DNA from 2 places in the Butyrivibrio fibrisolvens genome. Region 2 is predicted to be linked to the other one. Evidence: a T-box and tRNA genes for the amino acid it is inferred to sense, from the RefSeq annotation. Region 2 holds a T-box; the other holds one or more tRNA genes.
The links. The T-box of region 2 lies ahead of tyrS (tyrosine--tRNA ligase). A T-box ahead of a tRNA ligase gene usually reads a tRNA of that ligase, here a tRNA-Tyr.

Region 1: it has a tRNA-Tyr gene. The T-box ahead of tyrS (tyrosine--tRNA ligase) is inferred to sense a tRNA for this amino acid. The anticodon was not compared.

Annotation. Positions count from the first base shown of each region.
Region 1 is NZ_CP065800.1:605,186-617,383, forward strand. Features, by position in the region: gene I7804_RS02420 (glycoside hydrolase family 27 protein) at 1-1,199, opposite strand, end outside; gene rsmI (16S rRNA (cytidine(1402)-2'-O)-methyltransferase) at 1,237-2,109, opposite strand; gene I7804_RS02430 (tRNA1(Val) (adenine(37)-N6)-methyltransferase) at 2,165-2,938, opposite strand; gene I7804_RS18910 (PSP1 domain-containing protein) at 2,956-4,425, opposite strand; gene I7804_RS02440 (ATP-binding protein) at 4,540-5,583, opposite strand; gene I7804_RS02445 (YaaR family protein) at 5,682-6,122, opposite strand; gene I7804_RS02450 (guanylate kinase) at 6,240-6,833, opposite strand; gene I7804_RS02455 (aminotransferase class I/II-fold pyridoxal phosphate-dependent enzyme) at 6,861-8,264, opposite strand; tRNA gene I7804_RS02460 (tRNA-Phe) at 8,510-8,582, opposite strand; tRNA gene I7804_RS02465 (tRNA-Met) at 8,589-8,662, opposite strand; tRNA gene I7804_RS02470 (tRNA-Tyr) at 8,714-8,795, opposite strand; tRNA gene I7804_RS02475 (tRNA-Thr) at 8,806-8,878, opposite strand; tRNA gene I7804_RS02480 (tRNA-Val) at 8,914-8,986, opposite strand; tRNA gene I7804_RS02485 (tRNA-Asp) at 9,028-9,101, opposite strand; tRNA gene I7804_RS02490 (tRNA-Phe) at 9,147-9,219, opposite strand; tRNA gene I7804_RS02495 (tRNA-Met) at 9,226-9,299, opposite strand; tRNA gene I7804_RS02500 (tRNA-Tyr) at 9,351-9,432, opposite strand; tRNA gene I7804_RS02505 (tRNA-Thr) at 9,442-9,514, opposite strand; tRNA gene I7804_RS02510 (tRNA-Val) at 9,549-9,621, opposite strand; tRNA gene I7804_RS02515 (tRNA-Asp) at 9,662-9,735, opposite strand; rRNA gene I7804_RS02520 (23S ribosomal RNA) at 9,833-12,198, opposite strand, start outside.
Region 2 is NZ_CP065800.1:2,565,520-2,577,717, forward strand. Features, by position in the region: gene I7804_RS10600 (alpha/beta hydrolase family protein) at 1-1,027, shown strand, start outside; gene I7804_RS10605 (LytTR family DNA-binding domain-containing protein) at 1,033-1,470, shown strand; gene I7804_RS10610 (hypothetical protein) at 1,697-2,074, shown strand; gene I7804_RS10615 (metallopeptidase TldD-related protein) at 2,298-2,675, shown strand; gene I7804_RS10620 (hypothetical protein) at 2,810-2,950, shown strand; gene I7804_RS10625 (CPBP family intramembrane glutamic endopeptidase) at 2,947-3,822, shown strand; gene I7804_RS10630 (hypothetical protein) at 3,982-4,221, shown strand; gene I7804_RS10635 (VanZ family protein) at 4,339-4,881, opposite strand; T-box leader at 5,205-5,592, shown strand; gene tyrS (tyrosine--tRNA ligase) at 5,698-6,921, shown strand; gene I7804_RS10645 (DUF3298 and DUF4163 domain-containing protein) at 7,154-8,944, shown strand; gene I7804_RS10650 (serine hydrolase domain-containing protein) at 9,263-11,230, shown strand; gene I7804_RS10655 (ABC-F family ATP-binding cassette domain-containing protein) at 11,572-12,198, shown strand, end outside.

The sequences.
Region 1 (12,198 bases), 2.0 Mb from region 2:
CTGACTTTTGCATCTTTATCAAAACCATAGTCTTCAAACTTAAGCTTTACTTCTTTGACTTCATCATTAAGATTGAAGATCGCAAGATATTTTATGCCATCCTTGGTCTTGGACATCCAGGTTACTATGTCTTTTTTCCTTGAGATCTGACGAGCCTTACGTCCGTCTCTGTGCATCTTAAGGAGTTTCTTGTTAGTAAGAAGACCCAGTGTGAACGGGTCGTTGTCGCGAAGCTCTCCGCCGAACATAAGAGGTGATCTGAATATGCACCAAAGTGTCATGAGAAGTCTCTGCTCATCCTGAGTGAAGTTTGTCATCCTGTCATCATGCCTGTCAGGTGTAGTCCTTACTCCGATGTGACCAAGAGGAAGCATATCACAGTCCGGCCAGTGATCCTTGCATCCGATTCCTGCCCATGCATCAGCTCTTTCGAACATGCCATAGAGAAGTTCCCACTTGTCCCAGAAATCATCTGTCATACGCCACATATTGGCATTCTCTAACAGGAAGTCCTTCTGGTCAACTCTTGCAGGTCCCGGTGAAAGGCTAAGGACTATAGGTCTTCCGCACTTCTCGATTGCATTTCTGATAAGTCTTATCTCAGAAAAACCTGCTCCTGGTGCGTCAGGTCCTACGTCAACTCTTGCAAGGTCATCAACCTTGACATAGTCAACTCCCCAGCTGGCATAAAGCTCAAATATTGAGTCATAATATTCCTGAGCGCCTTCCTGACTTGCATCAACTCCGTACATATCTGTATTCCATACACAGATAGATGCAGGATGTGCTATGTCTCTTGCTGTCTTATCAGTTCCAAGTATCTTGGTATTTCTATGAACTGCCTGACGCGGGATTCCGCGCATGATGTGGATACCGAACTTAAGACCCATATCATGGATCTGATCGGCTATAGGCTTAAAGCCCTGTCCACCTTTAGATGATGGGAATCTGTTCTCTGCAGGGATAAGTCTTGAATACTCATCCATGTTGAGCTCTGCGAACTTGTGATACCAGCATGAATCTGCTGTTGGCTCTGACCACTGAATGTCACAGACTATATACTCCCATCCGTACTCCTTAAGATTCTCTGCCATGTATCTTGCATTACCAAGGAGTTCTTCCTCGGTTACACTTGCTCCATAACAGTCCCATGAATTCCATCCCATGGGGGGATATTTGGCTACATGCTTGTCTGACATACTGCTCCTCCTGGCTTTGATCTCTTTTCAAAGCTTGTTAGTCTTTTTTTATTAATGCCTGATAGATTTCACGTTTCTGAACGCCTCTATCTAATGCAACTTTTTTCATAGCATCCTTATGAGATACTCCCTGGCTTTCGTAGTACTCCATGTGCTCTTCTATTGACATGGAAAGCCACTCTTTTTGCTTTTCCTTTTTCTGGTCATTAAGGCTCTTTCCTTCTATGACCATGACATATTCGCCTCTTGGGTCGTTTTCATTATAATAATCTATTGCAGCTTTAAGAGTTGTCGGCATTACTTCTTCAAATCTCTTGGTAAGTTCTCTGCAGATAGCCATATTGCGGTCGCCAAGTGTTTCATACAGGTCTGCAAGAGCCGCTTTTAGATGATGAGGTGCTTCGTAGATTATCATGGTACGACTCTCATCCTTGAGATCTTCCAAGATATCTTTCCTGGCTTTCTTGTCATCACTTCCGGGCAGGAATCCTTCGAAACAGAATCTTCTGGTTGGAAGCCCGGAAAGAGTCAGGGCTGTGATGCATGCAGCCGGTCCCGGAAGAGATGTTACTGTGATGCCTGATTCATGGCACATCTTAACAAGGACTTCACCGGGATCAGATATTCCGGGAGTTCCTGCATCTGTTATAAGGGCGATGTTCTTGCCTTCCTTCATCTGATCTATAAGATAATAGGCCTTGTCTACCTTGTTGTATTCATGGTAGCTGGTCATAGGTGTATGTATATCAAAATGAGTCAGAAGATGTATGCTGTTTCTGGTATCCTCTGCAGCTATGATATCAACCATATTAAGAGTCTCTAAAACTCTTGCTGTTATATCTTTAAGATTGCCTATGGGGGTTGCACACAGATAGAGCATTCCACATTTACTATTTGTATTATTATTCATATTATTACTCATATTTATTGCCACTTGCTATTATAATTCATTAATACCTATATCATTAATATCCATATATATCATATACTTCTTTGGTATATTCGCCCGGTGCTTTATATATGACAAGCGGTCTTTCTACAGCTATCCTTGGCTTGCCGCCTCTGACAGCCTCGATCAGTACCATGTTAGGTTCCTTATCAATATAAGGGTATACCAATTGCATACGTTTGGGTTCAAGGCTGTGCTTTGTAAGTGTCACCATGATCTCAGACAGGCGGAATGGCCTGTGAACAAGGAACAACTTACCTGAAGGCTTTAACAGCTTCTTGGCCTGCTCTGCTACGTCTTCAAATGTACACATGACTTCATGTCTTGCAATAGCCTTGGGAGAATCCGGATTCTGAAGTCCGTGACCTCCTATCATATATGGGGGATTGCAGGTTATCACATCAAAAGAGGCGGCTCCGAATATACTACTTGCGTCCTTTATATCACCACGTACTATAGATACTCTTGGAGCAAGGTCATTTAGATCTATACTCCTTGCCGCCATTTCTGCACTATCTTCCTGAATCTCCAGACCTATCAGCTCACGGGCCTTTGTTTTAGAGGACAAAAGAATAGGAAGGATGCCTGTTCCGGTGCCCATATCTAGTACACGCTTTCCTTCCATGTTGTTGCCTACTGCTATACCCTTGACCGGATCTGCAGATACAGCAAAGCCGGACAAAAGTACAGCATCCATCCCAAAGCAGAAACGTTCAGGATCTTGTATTATCCTAAGTCCGTCTCTTTGAAGATCATCTATCCTTTCACCCGGCTTTAACTTAACTTCCATTAGAAAATCCCATCCAATTACTGATTTGAATCCTGACCAGAGCTCTGACGAGAGTTTGTCTGCTGATTACCATTTGACTGATCAGCAGCATTAGCATTAGGATTCTGACGTCTGTTATTATGGCGGTTGTTGTGACGATTACCGCCTCTTTGACCATTACCGTGGCCGTTATCATGTGAGTTTTGGTTGTCCTGCCTGCGTCCATTACCCTGTGAATTATTGTCGCGATTATTGTCAGATCTGTTTCTGTTGTCGTTATTTTTGTTGTTTACATTTTTGTTGTCATTATTTCTGTTATCGTAGTTCCTACTGTCTGAACTGCTGCCATGTTCTCTATTGTCGTAAGTTCTGTTATCAGCATTCCTTGTGCTGTTCTCTATATTGTCGGAATTTCTGCCGTCATTATTTCTGGAATCAGCGCTCTTGTTGTAAGCATTCCTATTGTCATTATTTCTATTATCAGAATTTCTGTTATTGTTATCGCTTCTTTGAGGTCTGGAGCCCCTTGAACCTTGATTTTTGTTATTTCTTCCCTGATTTCTTGGCTGCCCCTGATTAGGAGTCTCCTCACTGTCAAGGTCTCCGCTTGTACCGCTATCCTCAAGAGCCTTTAATTCTTCAAGGCTTACTTCTTCGATCCTATCAGCCTTAGCTTCATTACCATGCTTGGACTTCTTCCTTACAAAGTGTACCTGATCAGCTGTATAATCGTGAACCTCTTTTTCATCATTAACATCTACAAGGATACGGACAGTCTGACGCAGTACACCTACATTAGCAACCTCACCTTCAAATCCGTCATCTGTTCTTACGATATCTCCAACCTTAGGAAGCTTCTTGTTGAGCTCTTCATAGACCTCTTCTTCATTCTTAAGACAGCACATAAGTCTTCCGCACACACCGGATATCTTGGTAGGGTTAAGAGAGAGGTTCTGTTCCTTGGCCATCTTGATAGACACAGGCGCAAAATCAGAAAGATATGAATGGCAGCAAAGAGGTCTTCCGCAGATTCCATATCCGCCTATTATCTTGGTCTCATCTCTTACACCGATCTGGCGCAGCTCTATCCTGGTCCTGAATACAGCCGCAAGATCCTTAACAAGCGCACGGAAGTCAATCCTTCCATCTGCAGTAAAGTAGAAAAGGATCTTATTGTTATCAAAAGTATACTCAGCGTCAATAAGCTTCATATCAAGGCCGTGCTTACGGATTTTCTCCTGACATACCTTGAAAGCTTCCTTCTCTTTGACTCTGTTCTCTTTTTCCTGATTCTCATCAACTTCATTGGCAATACGGATGACTGTCTTGATTGGCTTTACAACCTTCTCATCCTCAACGTCATATGCAGGAGCCACAACAGTTCCGTACTCTATGCCTCTGGCAGTCTCCACGATAACATGGCTGCCTCTTTTAATTTCTAATTCTCCCGGATCAAAAAAATATATCTTTCCGGCAGTACGAAAACGTACGCCTATTACTCTGGTCATCTTAACCTCGTTTCTATGATGATTTAGGATCATTTTCAATCTATTAAATTTTTTTATTATTAAGAAACTTTTTGTCCACTTATAACTATATGACTTTCAACCTTGGCAAGCTATTCATGCCATATTATCCTTTATTCCGATCATAAGCATCTCAACTGCAATGTCGGGATTGACGTTAACTTGTATCCTTCTTCGCGTCTTAGTGATAAGTTTGACTATGGCATTTAAGCCCTCAAAAGTGCATTTTTCAGCCGTATCTCTAATATACGATAGGTCGCCTGCGAAAATCAAGCCCCCGTCACTTTCCGTGGCTTTATATACCAGTACATCCCTAAAAAAGAACAGCAGCATATCCAAAAAATCGGATATAACTTCCTTCTTGTCAGCATTCGCTTCATTCCCTGATTCGTCCAGAGGTGTCTCTATTTCTTTGACCATATCAAGGATCTCATGGAGCTCTTTTCGGCTTATCTTCTGAAGAAGGCCAAAGGTCTGCTTTCTCATCCTGTCGAAGTCTTCATTCTGAGACAGCATGATCGCTTTGCCCACATTACCCCTTGCAAATGAGACGCACAGATCCGCCCTATAATCAGGAGTATGGTACTCTTTCATGAGAAAATTCTTAATAGCATCATCCGGCGCCGGCTTCATGGGAAGCACTACGCACCTTGAAAGAATCGTTGGCAAAAAGACATCAAGATTGTCTGTAAGTATCAGCATGACAACGTAAGACGGCGGCTCTTCCAGCGTCTTTAAAAGCGCATTCTGAGCCTGAATATTCATTTTTTCTCCATCAGGGAAAATATAGATCTTGTAAGGCCCTGCATATGGCTTGATAACAACATCGTCACAGATAGCACGGACTTCATCAACACTTATAGTGTTTGGCTTGTCGTGGGTTACTGTTATTATATCAGGATTACTGCCGCTTTCTGCCTGAATGCAGGAATGACACTCGTGACATGGCTCTAAAAGGCCGTATTCTTCATGCCTGTCTGTGCACTGCAAAGTCTGCGCGAATATTCTTGCAATGAACTCCTTGCCGGACTCCTTTTCTCCTGTGATTATATATGCATGCGATGCTTTACCTGTACGCAGCGCATTCTGCAGATGATCTATCATCTGCTTTTGTCCGATTATATCGGCAAAATCAGCCATTCCCAGTCCTCTTTTTACAAATAATGATTATCGCTACATATGTACTGACACATTCATAGACTTACAAAAATACATTATTGAACGTAAAGTTCAATAACTCAAGTAAAAATATCAAGTATCAGCCCTTCAATATCGCCTATTCTCCCCATTATAGCGATATGATCCTTCTCATCTTTGAAAAGCTCCTGCGTAAGAGCATCAAGATTCTCATTAACAAGTCTCACTATTCCGTATACGCGGTGGCGCCCTTTTCTATCCAGAAAGTTCTCTCTGGAAAAAGCATGTGATCTTGTAATGACTTCGTTGAGGAATTCCTTGATAAGCTTCCTATACCTTTGCATATCTCTGATATCATGCTTCTTGCCAATAAGCTTGCCTTGCTGCTGTATGTCCTGCATCATAGTCGTAAGGCGTTCTGCAAGGGTTGAGTCTTCAAGTTTTGATGCCAGAGTGAACTTAAACTGATCATCAACTATCTGGGCAGCATCTGTCTGCTGTACTTGCTGAGTCTGCTGCACTTGACCGACTTTAATATCCATGCAATCGCCTCCTTACGCTTTATTATCACGCAGGAATAAAACTTATAAGATCACATCCAGATCCTACGCAAGGCAACCGATCTTTGATACTAAAAGTCCTCTTACAGATAACAAATATCAGACACCCATATCTTTTAGGTATGACGTTATCTCACCCAGTATCTGATCAATTGAGCCCTCGTTATTGAATCTGCGCGTGATTCCTGCTTCTTTTATCTTTTCTTCGGAAAAATCTTCCTCGTCTGCAAGATATCTACGGCACATCTCATCATACTTGGGGTGCTCTTGTTTATTCTCCCTGTGCATGGCTCTCTCCATGCGGATCCTGTCAGAGATCTCGATATAAACAGGAACCACCTTGTCGGCCCCAAAATATTCCTTCATGGACTCATAGGCTTCAAGAGTACCGATCATCAGAAAGCTTCCAAGGCTTAGATCTATCTGCCCGTCATCTACGGTAAAATATCGCCACGGTCCATAACATGTGTCGTAAGTACGTCCTTCTATTATCTTTCGGTCATTCAAAAACTTCTGATAACCCTCTTCATCACAAAAGTAGTACTGAACGCCATTTTCTTCCTTGTCTCGCATGGGTCTTGTGGTATATAAAACAACTTTTTTTAGATCCAGAATATGCTTTTCCAGAAGATTTTTATAAACTGTATCTTTTCCTGTAGTGCTCTTACCCATGAGCAGAACTATTTTCCCCATATTAAACCTCACAATGTATATTTAATTTCAGGTAATAACTCTTATCTTACCTGTCTCTGAAATTCCCTGAACATTAAGTCCTTTGGATAAACTGTCGCGGATAGTACTTACAATATCTTGAGAGATCTCTTCTCCGGGAACTATGATAGGTATCCCAGGCGGATATAAGTTCACGAAATCTCCTGCTATACGTCCTACTGCTGATTCCAGGATCACCTCTTCATAGCCGCTATCCCATGCATCACGCAAAGTCTTTATAGCTTTTGGAGCCGTATCCGTAGAAAGAGTATCATTCTTTAACCTCGTGTCGCGAGCAAAGCCCAGTCTTCTATCTATATCTTCTACGGCCTCTATAAGTCTATCTATGCCCTCTATGGTGTCCATGCCAGTGATTATCATAAGAACATAGGTTTCACATGCCATCTCAGGCTGCAGAGCGTATCTGGTCCTCAGCAGATCATATAGCTGTGATCCGCTTATAGATGTATTCCTGCAGGAGATAACTACCTTGCATGGGTCATTGACTATATTATCATCCGGGATCTCAAGGTGCTGTAACTGTCTTGTAGCATCTATGATCTTGTCATGATAAGACATAAGGCTATCGGCCCACAGATTCCCATTAGCAGTCATATAAGTGATGCAGTCATCAATAGACGCCATCATAAGATACGACGGACTACTAGTCTGATAGATCCTTAGAAACCTCTTAAGCCTGTCCCTGTCAACTATCGTCCCATTCACATGTAAAAGCGCTGTCTGAGTGATGCTGGGAAGTGTCTTATGAAGACTGTGTATTACAATATCAGCTCCCCCTTCAATAGCACCTTCACTTATACGATCACTTATTCCAAGATGTGCCCCGTGAGCTTCATCTACTATCAAAGCTGCGCCATATGAATGGGCTATGTCAGCAATAGCCCTGACATCCGAATACACACCCTCATAAGTAGGTGATGTGATAAACACTGCTTTGATAGAAGTTCCCGCCTTAAGCGCAGCATCTATATCTTCCGGCTTAACAGCGCCGCAGAAATCATAGCCGCTTATACGCTGAGGATATAAATATTCCAGCTTAAGATTTCTAAGATAGGCAGCATGATATAAAGACTTGTGACAGTTCCTTGCAGTAAGGATAGTATCTCCATCGCCTGTAACAGCCGATATGGCCGACAGAACGCCGCAGGTCGAGCCATTTACAAGGAAGTATGTCTCACCTGCCTTATACAGAGCATTAGCCCTGTTCTGGCAATCCATTATAATATCTCTTGCATCATGCAGGTTATCAAAGTCATCTATCTCTGTAATATCATGATCAAAGAAAAGAGCTGTATCCATGCCGCAGCCTGCATTTCTCTTATGGCCCGGCATATGATAAGGATACATATTGCTTCTGCTAAGATCACCAAGCTTATCCCATAACTGTCCCAATAGTATCTCCAAATGTATTATTATCTGCAAAACTTTGCACTACCACTATTAATAACTTATCTATTATACCATGACAGGACTATCTTGAATATTGTAAAGAATCTTCACTATTGCATCGTATATTTGAAAGAAAATAAGATCATCATATATCCCCAATAGGATATTTGATGATCTTATGAGTTTAATACCAGAAAATATGACATAAAAAAAGACATAAGATATACTTATGTCGAAAATAAAAAAAGTGCCTTGAACAGGAATCGAACCGGTGACACACGGATTTTCAGTCCGTTGCTCTACCAACTGAGCTATCAAGGCACAGAGTAGCGGGGACAGGATTTGAACCTATGACCTTCGGGTTATGAGCCCGACGAGCTTCCAGACTGCTCCACCCCGCGTCATTGAAGTTCTTCAAGAACTCCCACTATTGCAAATATTAAGTTATCAAGTGGGTGGCGGTGGATTCGAACCACCGAAGCAATTTGCAGCAGATTTACAGTCTGTCCCCTTTGGCCACTCGGGAAGCCACCCTTATGAAAAAAGCCGATGAGCGGACTCGAACCGTTAACCTGCTGATTACAAATCAGCTGCTCTGCCAATTGAGCCACATCGGCGTTTTCATAGAAAACTTTAGATAAAATCTAAAGCGTGGGACCTACAGGGCTCGAACCTGTGACCCTCTGCTTGTAAGGCAGATGCTCTCCCAGCTGAGCTAAGATCCCGTATTTAATTAGCTGGACTTCTACGATGTTCTGTAGAAGAACGACCCGAATGGGGCTCGAACCCATGACCTCCGCCGTGACAGGGCGGCGCTCTAACCAACTGAGCCACCGGGCCTTATATATTAAGCACAAAATGTATCGTGCCTTTGAACAAAAAAAGTGCCTTGAACAGGAATCGAACCGGTGACACACGGATTTTCAGTCCGTTGCTCTACCAACTGAGCTATCAAGGCACAAAGTAGCGGGGACAGGATTTGAACCTATGACCTTCGGGTTATGAGCCCGACGAGCTTCCAGACTGCTCCACCCCGCGTCATTGAAGTCCTTCAAGAACTCCCACTATTATCAGTATGAAGTTAACGAGTGGGTGGCGGTGGATTCGAACCACCGAAGCAATTTGCAGCAGATTTACAGTCTGTCCCCTTTGGCCACTCGGGAAGCCACCCTTATGAAAAAGCCGATGAGCGGACTCGAACCGTTAACCTGCTGATTACAAATCAGCTGCTCTGCCAATTGAGCCACATCGGCGTTTCATAAAAAACTTTAGATAAAATCTAAAGCGTGGGACCTACAGGGCTCGAACCTGTGACCCTCTGCTTGTAAGGCAGATGCTCTCCCAGCTGAGCTAAGATCCCATATTTAATTAGCTGGACTTCTACGATGTTCTGTAGAAAGCGACCCGAATGGGGCTCGAACCCATGACCTCCGCCGTGACAGGGCGGCGCTCTAACCAACTGAGCCACCGGGCCTTATTCTTTATTGTTCCCTGAAAACCGAACACTGAATACTATATCAGTTTGTTTCTATGTTGTCAACCACTTTATTTGAAAGTTCTTCAAGACTTTTTTGGTTAAGTCCTCGACCTATTAGTACACATCAGCTGAGAATGTTACCACTCTTACACCTTGTGCCTATCAACCTCGTACTCTCCAAGGGGTCTTACCACTTGCGTGGGGATATCTCATCTTGAGGGGGGCTTCACGCTTAGATGCCTTCAGCGTTTATCCCTGCCAGACTTGGCTACCCTGCCTTATGCGATTGCCTTCGCAGCAGATACACCAGCGGTCCGTCCATCCCGGTCCTCTCGTACTAAGGACAGCTCCTCTCAGATATCCTACGCCCGCGCCGGATAGGGACCGAACTGTCTCACGACGTTCTGAACCCAGCTCGCGTACCACTTTAATGGGCGAACAGCCCAACCCTTGGGACCTGCTACAGCCCCAGGATGTGATGAGCCGACATCGAGGTGCCAAACCACTCCGTCGATGTGAACTCTTGGGAGTGATAAGCCTGTTATCCCCAGGGTAGCTTTTATCCGTTGAGCGATGGCAATCCCACGTTCTGCCACCGGATCACTAAGTCCTACTTTCGTACCTGTTCCACCCGTCGGTGTCACAGTCAGGCTCCCTTATGCCTTTGCACTCTTCGGATGGTTTCCGTCCATCCTGAAGGAACCTTTGAGCGCCTCCGATACTCTTTCGGAGGCGACCGCCCCAGTCAAACTCCCCGCCAGACATTGTCCCCGGACCGGTTTCACGGTCCATGGTTAGAAATCCAGTACGGTAAGGGTGGTATCCCAACAGCGGCTCCTTTGCAGCTGACGCCACAATCTCTTAGCCTCCCACCTATCCTGTACATACAATACCGGATCCCAGTATCAAGCTGGAGTAAAGCTCCATGGGGTCTTTCCGTCCTGGCGCGGGTAGCCAGCATCTTCACTGGCACTTCAATTTCACCGGATGCATTGCCGAGACAGTACTCAAATCATTACGCCTTTCGTGCGGGTCGGAACTTACCCGACAAGGAATTTCGCTACCTTAGGACCGTTATAGTTACGGCCGCCGTTTACTGGGGCTTAAATTCAAAGCTTCGATTGCTCTAACCTCTCCTCTTAACCTTCCAGCACCGGGCAGGCGTCAGCCCATATACTTCACCTTTCGGTTTCGCATAGACCTGTGTTTTTGCTAAACAGTTGCTTGAGCCTCTTCTCTGCGGCCCTCATATACTCATACATGAGGGCTACCCTTATCCCGAAGTTACGGGTACATTTTGCCGAGTTCCTTAGCAATGCTTCTTCCGTCGGCCTTAGGATTCTCTCCTCATCCACCTGTGTCGGTTTACGGTACGGGCAGATATCACACTATAGCGGCTTTTCTCGACAGGTCCTCCGGACACTTCACTACTTTATTTCGCTCCGCATCACACAGCTCGATCCCGAAAGGGGTTTTCTCCCTTTCCTCTTGCCATGCTTGCCCCGGGCTGCTCTCCCGGGCTGTCCTTATTACCTGTGTCCCCACAGTTCTGATGATATCTGGTGCAGGAATATCAACCTGCTGTCCATCGGCTACGCCTTTCGGCCTCGTCTTAGGTCCCGACTTCCCCAGGGCAGATCAGCTTTACCCTGGAATCCTTGGATATTCGGCCTGAGGGATTCTCACCCTCATCTCGCTACTCATTCCGGCATTCTCTCTTCATAACGCTCCGCTGCTCCTTATCGGTACAGTTTCTACGCTCTTATGAATGCTCCCCTACCGATCACTTATACCCGTAGATACAAGCAATCCCTAGGCTTCGGTGTCGTGTTTTAGCCCCGGTAATTTTCGGCGCAGGACCTCTCGGCTAGTGAGCTATTACGCACTCTTTGAATGGGTGGCTGCTTCTGAGCCAACATCCTAGCTGTCTATGAAATCCCACATCCTTTTCCACTTAACACGTACTTTGGGACCTTAGCCGTAGATCTGGGCTGTTTCCCTTTTGACTGCCCAACTTATCTCGTGCAGTCTGACTCCTGTGCTTAACCTGACTGGCATTCGCAGTTTGATAATCTTTGGTAAGCGGTGAAGCCCCCGCGGATATTCAGTGCTCTACCTCCAACAGGCACGCTACAAGGCTAGCCCTAAAGCTATTTCGGGGAGAACCAGCTATCTCCGAGTTCGATTGGAATTTCTCCCCTATCCACAGCTCATCGCCACCCTTTTCAACGGATGTGCGTTCGGACCTCCACAGCCTTTTACGGCCGCTTCATCCTGTCCATGGATAGATCACCCGGTTTCGGGTCTATGTATACTGACTATTCGCACTATTCACACTTGGTTTCCCTTCGGCTTACGTGTCTTAAACACTTAACCTTGCCGGTATACATAACTCGCCGGACCGTTCTACAAAAAGTACGCGATCACTCGTATATAGAGCTTTCGCAGCTTGCAGGCACA
Region 2 (12,198 bases):
TATAAGGGATTATAACGGTAGGGAGACGACAGGAGAGTATGAATTTGCGCAGGCTCAGGCGATACTTATTGATGAAAACAGAGTAGAGACCTTTGAAGACGATGGTTCTTATCGTGAAGTTCCGGTTCATTTTTATTTTCCAAAGAACATAGATGATTTTAAGGAAGACAGCCTTCCTCTTGTAATATTCAGCCACGGCGCTTTTGGTTATTATCAGAGTAACAGCTCTACTTATATGGAGCTTGCAAGCCACGGATATGTTGTAGTAAGTCTTGACCACCCGTATCATTCTTTTTTCACAAAAGATTCTTCAGGTAAGACAATTACAGTTGATCCGGAGTTTTTTAATACAGCTCTTAATGTTGGCAGCAGCGATGTTCCGGAATCAGAAATCTATGACATTACATCTAAGTGGATGGATCTTCGCATTGCTGACATGAATTTTGTAATAGATGAACTTAAGGAAGCTGGAGATAGCGAAGCTTTGTCAGACGCATGGCTTTATGATGAGAAGGATAAAGGCATCATCGAATCTGTTATTGAAGCAACTGACTTTGATAAAATAGGTCTGATGGGACATTCACTTGGTGGTGCAACTGCTGTTACGGTGGGAAGAAGAGATGATATATCTGCAGTTATAGATATTGACGGAACGATGCTTGGCGAAGAGACAGGCGTAGAAAACGGCGTAGTTACGATAAATGATGAGCCTTATCGGGCACCTCTTCTTGCAATAGATAATGAGGAGCATCATAACAGCGAAATCGAGGCAGTACAGAACTCGTATGCATATGCCAATAATGTTGTTTTGCAAAACGCGACCTGCGGATATGAAACGTACTTTAAGAACGCAGGACATATGAATTTTACAGATCTTCCGCTTATATCTCCATTCCTTGCAGATATGCTTGGCACAGGAAGTGTGGATGCGGGAGAGTGCATTGATACCATGAACGGCATCATCTTAAGATTCTATGACTGCTATCTAAAAAACGAAGGAGAATTCTCTGTAGAAGAGAGTTATTGATAATAGTGGAGATTAAGGTCAAAGAGATACTGAGCGAAGAAACTGAATATATTGAGATTGGATGCCACAGGCGCGATTCCAGGGTAGAAGAGATTATCCGTTTTGTTAAGCTCCATCAGGGCACTATTGAAGCTACAAAGCAGGAAAAACAGTATCAGATCCCACTTTCTGAAATCTATTATATCGAAGCTGTGGATGACAAGACTTTCATTTATCTGTCTAAGAGCTGTTATGAATCTCATAAGCGCTTGTATGAATTCGAAGAGTTTCTTGCAGATAGAAGCTTTGCCAGGATCTCTAAGTCGGTTGTTGTGAATCTTATGAAAATAACATCGATAAAACCGGCACTTAACGGAAGGTTCCTTTGTCAGCTTAAGAATAATGAAAACGTTATCATTTCAAGAAAATATGTGGCGGAGATTAAAGAAAGGCTTCGAGGATGACATGGATTTAGGTTCTTGCGGATTCCTGAGGATGACATGGATTTATTAACTGCCATCCTCAGGAATCATCAAGGCTTTTGTTAGATTTTATGTGGGCGGAGCTTGAGCATGGCAATCATAAAGATATTATAGGTATAGGGAATTAATTCGAGGATTGTTTATGAAGGAACGAATAAGAGATATATTGAATAGTTTTTTTATAACGGTGACTTTAATTAACTTAGCAATGCTTATATTGGGAAAACTCCTTGAGCCGGAGCAAGTCTTTGGGTATGAAGCGTTTATGTATCCGCTTATCTATGGGCTTATTGGGACGATTCCAAGTATTGTGATAAGAGATAAGAAAGAGTTATCGGTTAAGCAGGAGCTGATACGCAAAGTGATGAATATGCTTCTTATCATAGTGCTTATGCTTGCGTTTATGTTTGGAGGAAGAGAGATTACATCAGAGCTGATCGCGGCAGCAGTGGGAGTTGCAATAAGTATAGTAATAATATTTGTACTGGTTAATCTCATAATCTGGTGGCTTGACTTAAAGACCGCTAAAGATATGACGGAAGATCTTCTCAAGTATCAGGAAAAACAAGAAAACGCAATCAGATAAATCAGTGTAAAACAGACCTGGATAAGTGTATTTGGGTCTGTTTTTTATTGATTGTATATAGTTAATATATTAAGTATAATGAGTGATACAGTTTTATTGAATGGAGGGTTATTATGCTGACAGACATTTTTGAAAAAGAAAAGGCATTGTTTGAAGACGGTGTCCAGACTGTGCTCAGGACGGCTTCAGGACTGAGGATGTAACGCTTATAGAAAAAGGCGTTCTGAAAACTCACAGCTTAAGTTTATATGCTGCTAATAAAACAGGAAGACCAGTAGTTAAGAATACAGGTTGGGATCTTATTGTTGAGCCTGGAGATAAGTCGCTAGAAGAAATGATCAAGTCTGTTGATAAAGGATTGATCATGGGTGGATATTCCGGTGGAGAACCTGGAACAAATGGAGAATTCTCCGGAGTTGCCAAGAACAGCTTCTTTATCGAAAACGGAGAAGTAAAGTATGCAGTATCCGAGACTATGGTAAACGGAAATCTTGGAGAGATCGTAAAAAATATCCGTGATATCTCCAAGGAACAGATTTGCGACGGAAGCTCTGTTGTTCCATATATTGCTGTTAGCGGCGTAGTTATTTCAGGTAAATAAGAATTGATCTATTAATAAAATAATATCAGTGTAAAACAGCCCTAAATGAGTGAAATCATGGGGCTGTTTTTCGTTTGGTAGTAAATTGATAATCAGAAAAAGATATACCAATTACATGGCAGGAGGTATTAGTTATGGATAATATGAGCTTTTTATCACTTGAAACCCCGTTGATGAGAGAAAAATGTAAGGCCTGGCGTCTTGAATATCTACAGTGTAAGTTGCCCGCGCCTATAGATCTGTACGATAAGAACTGGAAGGAGGAGAAGATATGAATGCAGAAGTGTTTCAGATGGCCGACAAAGAGAAGACAGATAAAAGACGTACAATAATAGGAATTATTGCTACTTATGCTTTGATGGTCCTGGCAAATATAATTCTCAGTAATGCTTTTTCTTATATTATTTTCAATGGAGTAAGTATTCCTTTTTATGTGTATGGGACTGTTGTTGAGCTGGGAATTGTGATGCCGGCGATCATTTACACTGTATTAAAAGGTGAGAGTATTACAGAGAGTTTTGGATTTCGTCGGATCAGATTTAAAACAGTTCTTTGGACAATAGTACTTACGATCCTTAGTTTTCCCTTATATACGTGTGCAAATGTTCTGTCACAGATTTTTGTCCCGAATACAGCGATAGAGTCTGCTTCAGAAATGTCAGGATCAATATTTGGATCCTGGTTTGTGGTGGCTATAGTAGCATCACTTTGTGAAGAGATTGCTATCAGGGGATTTTGCTTTAACAGATTGAAGAAAGTTTCTTCTCTTTTTGTTGCAGCATCTATCTCTGCTATCATGTTTGGCGTCCTTCATCTTAACATCAATCAGATATGCTATGCGATGGTTTTGGGCTTTATATTTGCCCTTGCAAATTTTGCAAGCGGTAGTATCTGGACATCTATCATTATGCATACGATAATCAATAGTTTTGGATATGCTGTTGTTATGATAGCAGAGCTTTCAACAGCTTCAGCAGGAATAAATCTTGAGGAGACAGCAGAGCTTCAAAGAACGCAGACCAGCTCATTTCTTACGACGGGGCTTGTGCTCTTTGTAATCTCGATAGGTTGTGCTTTTCTTATCAAAATAGTACTTAAGAAGATTGCTGCCAGTGAAAATAATCAGGAAGCTATCGAAGTATTTTGAACGAAAATGGTTGTGATGCTTCAGTTCGTGGTATTCTATAATGGAACAAAAGAAGGCATTATGAAAGAAATTCTGGAAGTACGTACATAGAAATGCATCCATGCATTTCTGAGCATGTACCAGATACATCCTGTATCCAATAGAATGGAGGCGAAGGAAATGCTGTTTACTGAATATAACGAAGAAGCACATATCAATCATGTTAAAGAATCGTCATATGAACAAGGACGCGAAGAAGAACGTGATCAGGCTATCCTCATTTTTATAGAAGATAAGCTGGAAGATAACATCTCTGTAGAAATTATTGAGAATAAGCTAAATAAGAGATATGATCTTTCGAGTGATAAGGCAAAAGAGTACATAGAACGCGCTAGTGCTTTAATGAAAGAAAATAAGTAGTAAAAGAGATCAATGCCACAGTTTCTGATGCTTCAATAATTGAATCGAAGGAATTAACAATAATCTCGAACGAAAAGAAGCCATCCATTTGGATGACTTCTTTTTTAAATAACGATTTTATAAAGCCTGGTCTGGCGTAATCTTATATTTGGGTTTATGGATTATGGGGTGCTTTTTAATGTAATAAAAGGCGCATATAAAAGCAGACGCTGTGATATATCCGATAGCATCCAGCACAAGATCCTGAGCATCGAAGTGGCGATATACTATAAAAGTCTTGTGAATTTGATCGCAGAAGCTTGCCATGGAGCATATACCAACAGAATACATAAATATAATTTTAGTAGAAGCGGTGTTGTTCCTCAATTTCTTGCCGACAGGAGATGTGATGATCATAAGAGTCATGAAAAGGCCAAGTGCGCCGAATTCATATATGTGAGCCATCTTCCTTGCACTGTTAAGTTCCAGCATAAGCCATATAGCATTGTGATAATGCTTTGGGAACAGCTCCGGAAAAAGAGACACTATAAGATTCTGAGTGCTTATTGTATCAGCACCGCTTTGCCTTGTGAGATGTATGATAAGCGCAAGTACTAAAGCAGTTGAAAATGTTAATGAAAGGAACATTAGATCAATAGTTCTACCCGTTGTTTTCTTCATAGTCAGTCGCCCCTTTTTGAAGATTTTTTTAGTAAACAGTTTTGGTGATAAATTACATCTGGATTGTTTACTATACCCTTGAATTAATTTTATCTTGTTAACGTAAACCGAAAATAAAGCAATTTTTGCAATTGTTTAAACAAAATATGTACACGAAAAAACGATTATATATGGACGTATGAGAAATCATTCCTGTTCTTACTGCTAAAAACAAGAAAATAAAATGCAGGCAGTACGATGAGGCGTATTCCTACTGCTAGAAATTCAAGTTTTCATATATTTTATCTTGACTTTATTTAATCTGTTTTTTAGAATATATAGAAGTAAATGCATTGATCGGAATAAGTAGTCAATTGTTCTAGCTACAGAGAGTTGCCGTTTGGTGAGAGGCGCAGCTACAGGCTCTTGATGAATACCTCCGTGAGCAGCTTCCCGGAAACATTCGATAGAATATGGTAACTTGATCGAAGATTATGATCGAAGACTTTGACTAGGGATTGTCATCTCTGTGTGATATTATCTTATTCTTAAATGAAAGTATGGGAAGACGGAAATCCAACCGTTACAGTGGAAGGGTCTTCATTTCTTAGATGATAATGTCAGGATATCCTGTCAGAACGCCATTTGTAAGGATGAGTACCTGCTGAGGCATAAGGCGTGAGTCTTATGTGAATAAAGGTGGTAACACGGAAGAATATATCCGTCCTTTGTAGCTGATAACAGCGCAAGGGGCTTTTTTTATGTCATTTATATTAATAATAAGCCCTAAAGCGCGAATAAATTGATATGGCACAATATGTGCAGAAAGGTTGAGAAATGGGAGTTTATGAAGAACTCGAGGCAAGAGGCCTTCTTGCCCAGGTAACAGATGGAGAGAAGATAAGAGAGCTTATCAACAGTGGTAAGGCTACATTCTACATTGGCTTTGACTGTACAGCAGATTCACTTACAGCTGGTCACTTTATGGCACTTACACTTATGAAGAGACTTCAGATGGCAGGTAACAAGCCGATCGCGCTTATCGGCGGCGGTACAACAATGATTGGTGATCCATCAGGACGTACAGATATGCGTAAGATGCTTACAAGAGAAGACATCGACCACAACGCAGAGTGCTTCAAGAAGCAGATGGAGAAGTTCATCGATTTTTCTGATGGCAAGGCACTTATGGTCAACAACGCTGACTGGCTCTTAAAGCTCAACTACGTAGATCTTCTTCGTGAGGTTGGTGCATGCTTCTCAGTTAACAATATGCTCAGAGCAGAGTGCTACAAGCAGCGTATGGAGAAGGGCCTGTCCTTCCTTGAATTCAACTACATGATCATGCAGTCTTACGACTTCTATCACATGTTCCAGGAGTACGATTGTAACCTTGAGTTTGGTGGAGACGATCAGTGGTCCAACATGCTTGGTGGTACAGAGCTTATCCGTCGTAAGCTTGGTAAGGATGCTCATGCTATGACTATCACACTTCTTACTGACTCTCAGGGCAAGAAGATGGGTAAGACAGCAGGAAACGCTGTATGGCTTGATCCTAAGAAGACATCACCATACGATTTCTACCAGTACTGGAGAAATGTTGGCGATGCTGATGTTATCAAGTGCATCAGAATGCTTACATTCCTTCCTCTTGAGCAGATCGAAGAGATGGCTACATGGAAGGATGCTAAGCTCAATGAAGCCAAAGAGATCCTTGCATACGAGCTTACAAACATGGTTCATGGCGAGGAAGAAGCTAAGAAGGCTCAGGAAGCTTCCAAAGCACTCTTTGCAGGCGGCGGTGACTCTGCAAATGTTCCTTCTGTAGCTCTTAAGGAAGAGGATTTCAGAGATGGCAAGGTTGATATCCTTCAGGTACTTGTATCTGCAGGTCTTTGCGCTACAAGATCAGAAGCAAGACGTAATGTTCAGCAGGGCGGCGTAACTGTAGCAGACGAGAAAGTTACTGACGTAGCTACTACATATGACAAAGAGTTCTTTGATGGAGACGGTGTAATGGTTCGTCGTGGTAAGAAGGCATTTAAGAAGGTTACACTTTGAACCTGATATAAGGAAAAAACAAGTAAAAGACAAGTAAAAGACAAGTAAAAGACAAGTAAAAGACAAGTAAAAGACAAAGAAAAAGCAGTACATTTTTAGTGCTGCTTTTTTCTTTGAAGGTAATATCAGAATGCAAAAGCATATCATGCCAGAATATCTCATTCGTTTATTACAAACGAGCGAGCTGGCATAGTAGATGAAAACGGAACTTTATTATGAGGGACTACTTAGGATGAGAAAAAGACTTAATAAACATATAAAAAAGATCGTAGCACCTGTTTTTGCAGCGGCGCTTCTGGCAGGCTGCTCTATGCCAGACATGTCTTTGACTAAAGACTCTTTTGAAGGTGATTCTGAAGAAATGATAGGAGATGCCGGAGAGAGCCTGTCAGCTGATGAGAATATAGATGCCACAAAAGAAGATAAGGGTACATCTTCAGATTCTTCTGCAGATGCCAGCACTGTGGCAGATGAAGATAGTGATACAGATGATAACAAAGTGCCAGTCACAGATATAGCTGATATTCCTATATATAAGGTCATAGGCCGATATGACACAAGACGCTCAGATGATGACAATAAGACACTTCTTCTGACAACTAGCTTTAGCTCAGTCATGATAATTGATGATTATAAAGACGAGTATCCAAAGCTTTACGAAGTCTTAAGGCAGAGGGCTGATGAGGGGCTTGAGACATACACATCTGATAGTGAATCCATGTATAGCGAGGCTACAGAGCACTATGAAAGCATAAAAGATAGCGAACCACCTTATAATGAGGATGAATTCCCTTCATATTATAACGATGCCTGCGATAAAGTAACAAGATCTGACTCCAGGATATTAAGTATTGTTAGTGAAAATGATTTATATGCAGGCGGTGCGCACCCTTATCATTATATGGTAGGCGTGAGCTTCATTGTGGCAACCGGTGAGACTATCGCACTTTCTGATGTGCTGACAGTATCAGAGGATGAGTTCAAAAAAGAGCTTAAAGGAAGGCTTGAACAGCAGTTTGAAGAAAGAGATTCGACTTTTGTAAATCCGGATGATTATTTAAGCCATTACAAATTCAGCCCGGATCCCGACAAGATGGATGACTATACAGGCGAAGACTATGAAACAGACTTTAATTTTTATTTTGCCTATGATGGTGTTCATGTATTCTTTAATGCATATGAGATAGCCAGCTATGCTGAAGGCTCTTTTGATGTGTGCTTTTCTTATGATGAGAGCCTTATAAATGATGATTATAAGCTTGTTGATGGTACAGGTTATATGGAACCGGATGATATTGCAAGCTATAAGGATGCTACTTATAAGGGTGCAGATAAGATGCATTTTGAATATCAAGACGAAGGCGGTACCTATTCATCATCACTTACTCTGGTAAACGGCGATTGTAGGGATACTTTGGATGTAGATGTAGATCCTACTATTCTGGAACGTGGAGTATATCATGTGTATACAGGTGATGGCAGAGAGTATATCTATGCAATGTGTGATGATGTAAACGATATGGAAGTTTTTGCAGTCTTTGATATTACAGGTGGTAAGGTCAAGGCTGTAGATTGCTTTTATCGTGACGGAGTATGGATTGATATAGACGGCGACTATGAAGGCGCCGCTATCTGGACCAATCCTGAGAAAATTCTCCTTACGAATTACGGAGTTGGACTTGGAACTTTCACCTATCTGACCATATGTCATGTAGGCGATGATGGAATGCCTGTTACGGATGATGAAGCATATGCGATAGATGACGTTGTATCAGATGAGATAACAGTTATTATGGCAGTTCCAGCCAATATAGTTGAAGATGGAGAGGATACAGGAAAAGAAACCACTATCCCTGTAGGTACCGTAGTAGTACCTATAAGATGCGATGATAACTCTTATATAGATGTAGAAGCAGATGACGGTACTATATACAGAATCTATTTTTCATCACTTGAGTATCCTGGCTATATAAATAATAAAGAAGTAACAGAATACTTTTCAGGAATCGTGTATGTAGGATAAAGCATTCTGAGAAAGTATATATTATCTATTTTCATAAAAAGCGTCTTGGGAAACCGGGACGTTTTTATTACTTATACAAAAGCCATGTTCGTATAAAAATTGTAAATTGTGTTATCATGTAATGAGAAACTTTTGAACATCATACTATAGATATTATAGCGACAATCAGGTAGAAGCTGTTTATATAATCCTCAGGCGTAATCCGTACGAGGAGTGCCCAGGGGCGCAGCCCCTACGACGAGAGACAAGGTAGCCTGAGGATTATATAAACAGCTTCTACCTTAAGTCAGCAAAACAACTAAAGCGGAGGTACACATCATGGCACTTTCATCGGATCTTTATGTTGGAGAACTTCTTATGCGCCTTGTCGGTCATCAGACAGGCGAGATCAGCAAAGTTGATTATAAACCGCAAAAACCGGCATTTTATAAAGAGCCTCAAGAAGGCGAGACATTCCTTGAAAGAGCAACACCTGAGTCTCAGGGCGTTTCATCAAGGTGGGTCAAGGACCTTTTTGAAGCACTTCATGAATGCCCCAAGGCCAATATGCACAAGATAATGGTGATGCGACATGGCAAGGTTATAGGCGAGACTGCATTTGCTCCATATGATCTTGATTACTGGCATATCGTCCACTCCCTGTCCAAGTCTGTAACAGGCATGGCTATAGGTATCCTCATAGGCGAAGGCAAGTTAAACATCACAGATAAACTTATAGACCTTCTTCCTGACAAAAAAACTCTTAATTCCATGCTGCGTCTTCGTGATGTGACTATAGAACATCTACTGTCCATGACCAGCGGCGTTCAGTTCAATGAAGCGGGCGCTATCTCAGGTAATGACTGGGTCAAGGGCTTTATGGACTCTGGCACATCTTTTGCTCCGGGCAAGGAGTTTAGCTACAATTCCATGAACTCATACATGCTCTCAGCGGTAGTTACTGCCATAACAGGTCAGAGCCTTTTTGATTTTGTCAAAGAAAGAATCTTTGATCCCATGGGCATTAAGCGCGTATTCTGGGAAGCATGTCCCAAAGGCATCACCAAAGGCGGCTGGGGCCTATTCCTTCGAATAGAAGATATGTGCAAATTAGGCCAGCTCTACCTTCAAAAAGGCAAGTGGGAAGGTAAACAGCTGGTTCCTGAAGGCTGGGTTGTGGCATCTACTACCAAGCATGCCACAACTGACATCCCTGATGCTCCCGGCTATGGCTATCACTTGTGGCTTTTAAACAGCAGGGAAGGTTCGTATATCTTCAACGGAATGCTGGGACAAAATGTCTATATATTCCCGGATATCGACATGGTCCTTGCTGTTAATGCAGGCAATAACGAAGTGTTCCAGACTGGTGCTATGACAGACATCCTCTATGAGAAGATGAGAGATATTGAGGTTTCAGATGAGCCTTTATCAGAAGATCCCATGACTTCCAGATTCCTTGATAAGACTATAGATCGCATTATGGAAAAAGAGGTTCCGGGTAAGCTCATACTCCGAGGTGGGTGGAACAGAAGGTCCGATGCCTATGATAATCAACAGGACAAGATCATGAGGATCAGAACCCTTTATGGAAGTTATTATGATCTTGGCGATAGCGGAATAGGTATCTTCCCACTTATGATGCAGATAACACACAACAATTTTACAGATGGTATTACAAAGATTGGATTTGTACCTGTAGACAGAAAGAGGTTCGGCGTTCAGATCTATGAAGGTGATCAGATCTATACACTTTTATGCGGCGCTGACATGTATGAGAACAAGGTTTCTTTTAATATACACGGTGAAGTGTATGATGCGGTAGTTAAGACAAGGCTTTCGACTGATGAATACAACAGAATGGCGATAATGCTAAGGATCTTTTTCTTAGAAGAGACCAGTGAAAGGCGTATCAACATTTACCTTGGAAGTAAGTATGATCAGGAGGACACAAGAGGATTTAGAGGCAGCAATATACCTGATGGAATCGATGTCCATTTTAATGAATATCCAGGCAATAACCTCTTGTCAGGGGCTCTGTCTACGATCACCAGCAGCAAGGGGATTCAAGGCATGATCATGAACAAGCTTGACGAGTTTGGTGCGTCATTCCTTGTAGGAAAGACAATACATTATACGATCAATCCCAGAGTCCACGGCTTTCTTATAAAAGAAGAGGACAATGGCGTAGTGGGAAGTGGTGATAACGAGGATGATATTAAAAAGGTTAATATAGATATTGAAAATATAAATGCAAGTAATGAAGATAAGGATAGCACAGATATAGACAATTCTGATAAGCTTTAAGCCGTAGTATTCCCGCCATTACAGGACGTAAAAGGGGAATGCCCAGAAGTACATGGATGTACTTCTATTCCCGCCATTACAGGATGTAAAAGGGGAATGCCCAGAATATTTTATATATGCGTATATACGGCAATACATAATCGCAAACACGATTTGCCAGATTGCAAGATGCGCAGAATTGTTATCTATAGTAAAATAAAAAGATGTGATCTACTCAAACTCTCGGCTTTTTTTGCGTCTTTTATATACGGCCTGGCCCTGTAAAAGCTTGGAGGGATTCTGATCTGCCCAAGTGAGAAGTTTGAGCTGGTTTTGAAAGTTTTTTAGGAGTGTGTTTTTAGATGAATTTATTATCCATGAAAGATGTCTCTAAGGCATTTACAGATAAAGTGCTGCTTGATGGGGCATCATTTGGAATTGACGAGGGTGACCGAATCGGTATCATCGGTATCAATGGAACCGGTAAGTCCACGCTCCTTCGTCTTATAGCCGGACAGGTGGAAGAGGACTCCGGAGATATCGTTAAGGGTAACAACGTGGTCATTTCCTATCTTCCTCAGAATCCTGAATTTGATATGGACTATACCCTTTATGAATATGTTGTGTCCCAGAACGTTGCAAGAAGGCATCCTCGAGACCCATTTGAAGCCAAGGAATTTGAAGCTCAGATAGAAGGCGAAGCCAAGAAGATCCTCAACATCCTTGGATTTAATGATATAGGTCAAAAAGTCTCCAAATTATCCGGTGGCCAGAGGAAAAAGGCTGCGCTTTGCGCACGTCTTCTTGAAAACAGCGACATTCTTCTTCTGGACGAGCCTACAAACCATCTGGACAACGCCATGAACGAGTGGCTACAGACCTATCTTGAGAATTATAGGGGCGCTCTTGTTATGGTAACCCACGATAGGTATTTCCTTGATCTTGTCTGCAACAAGATAGTAGAAGTCGATCAGGGAAAACTCTATACC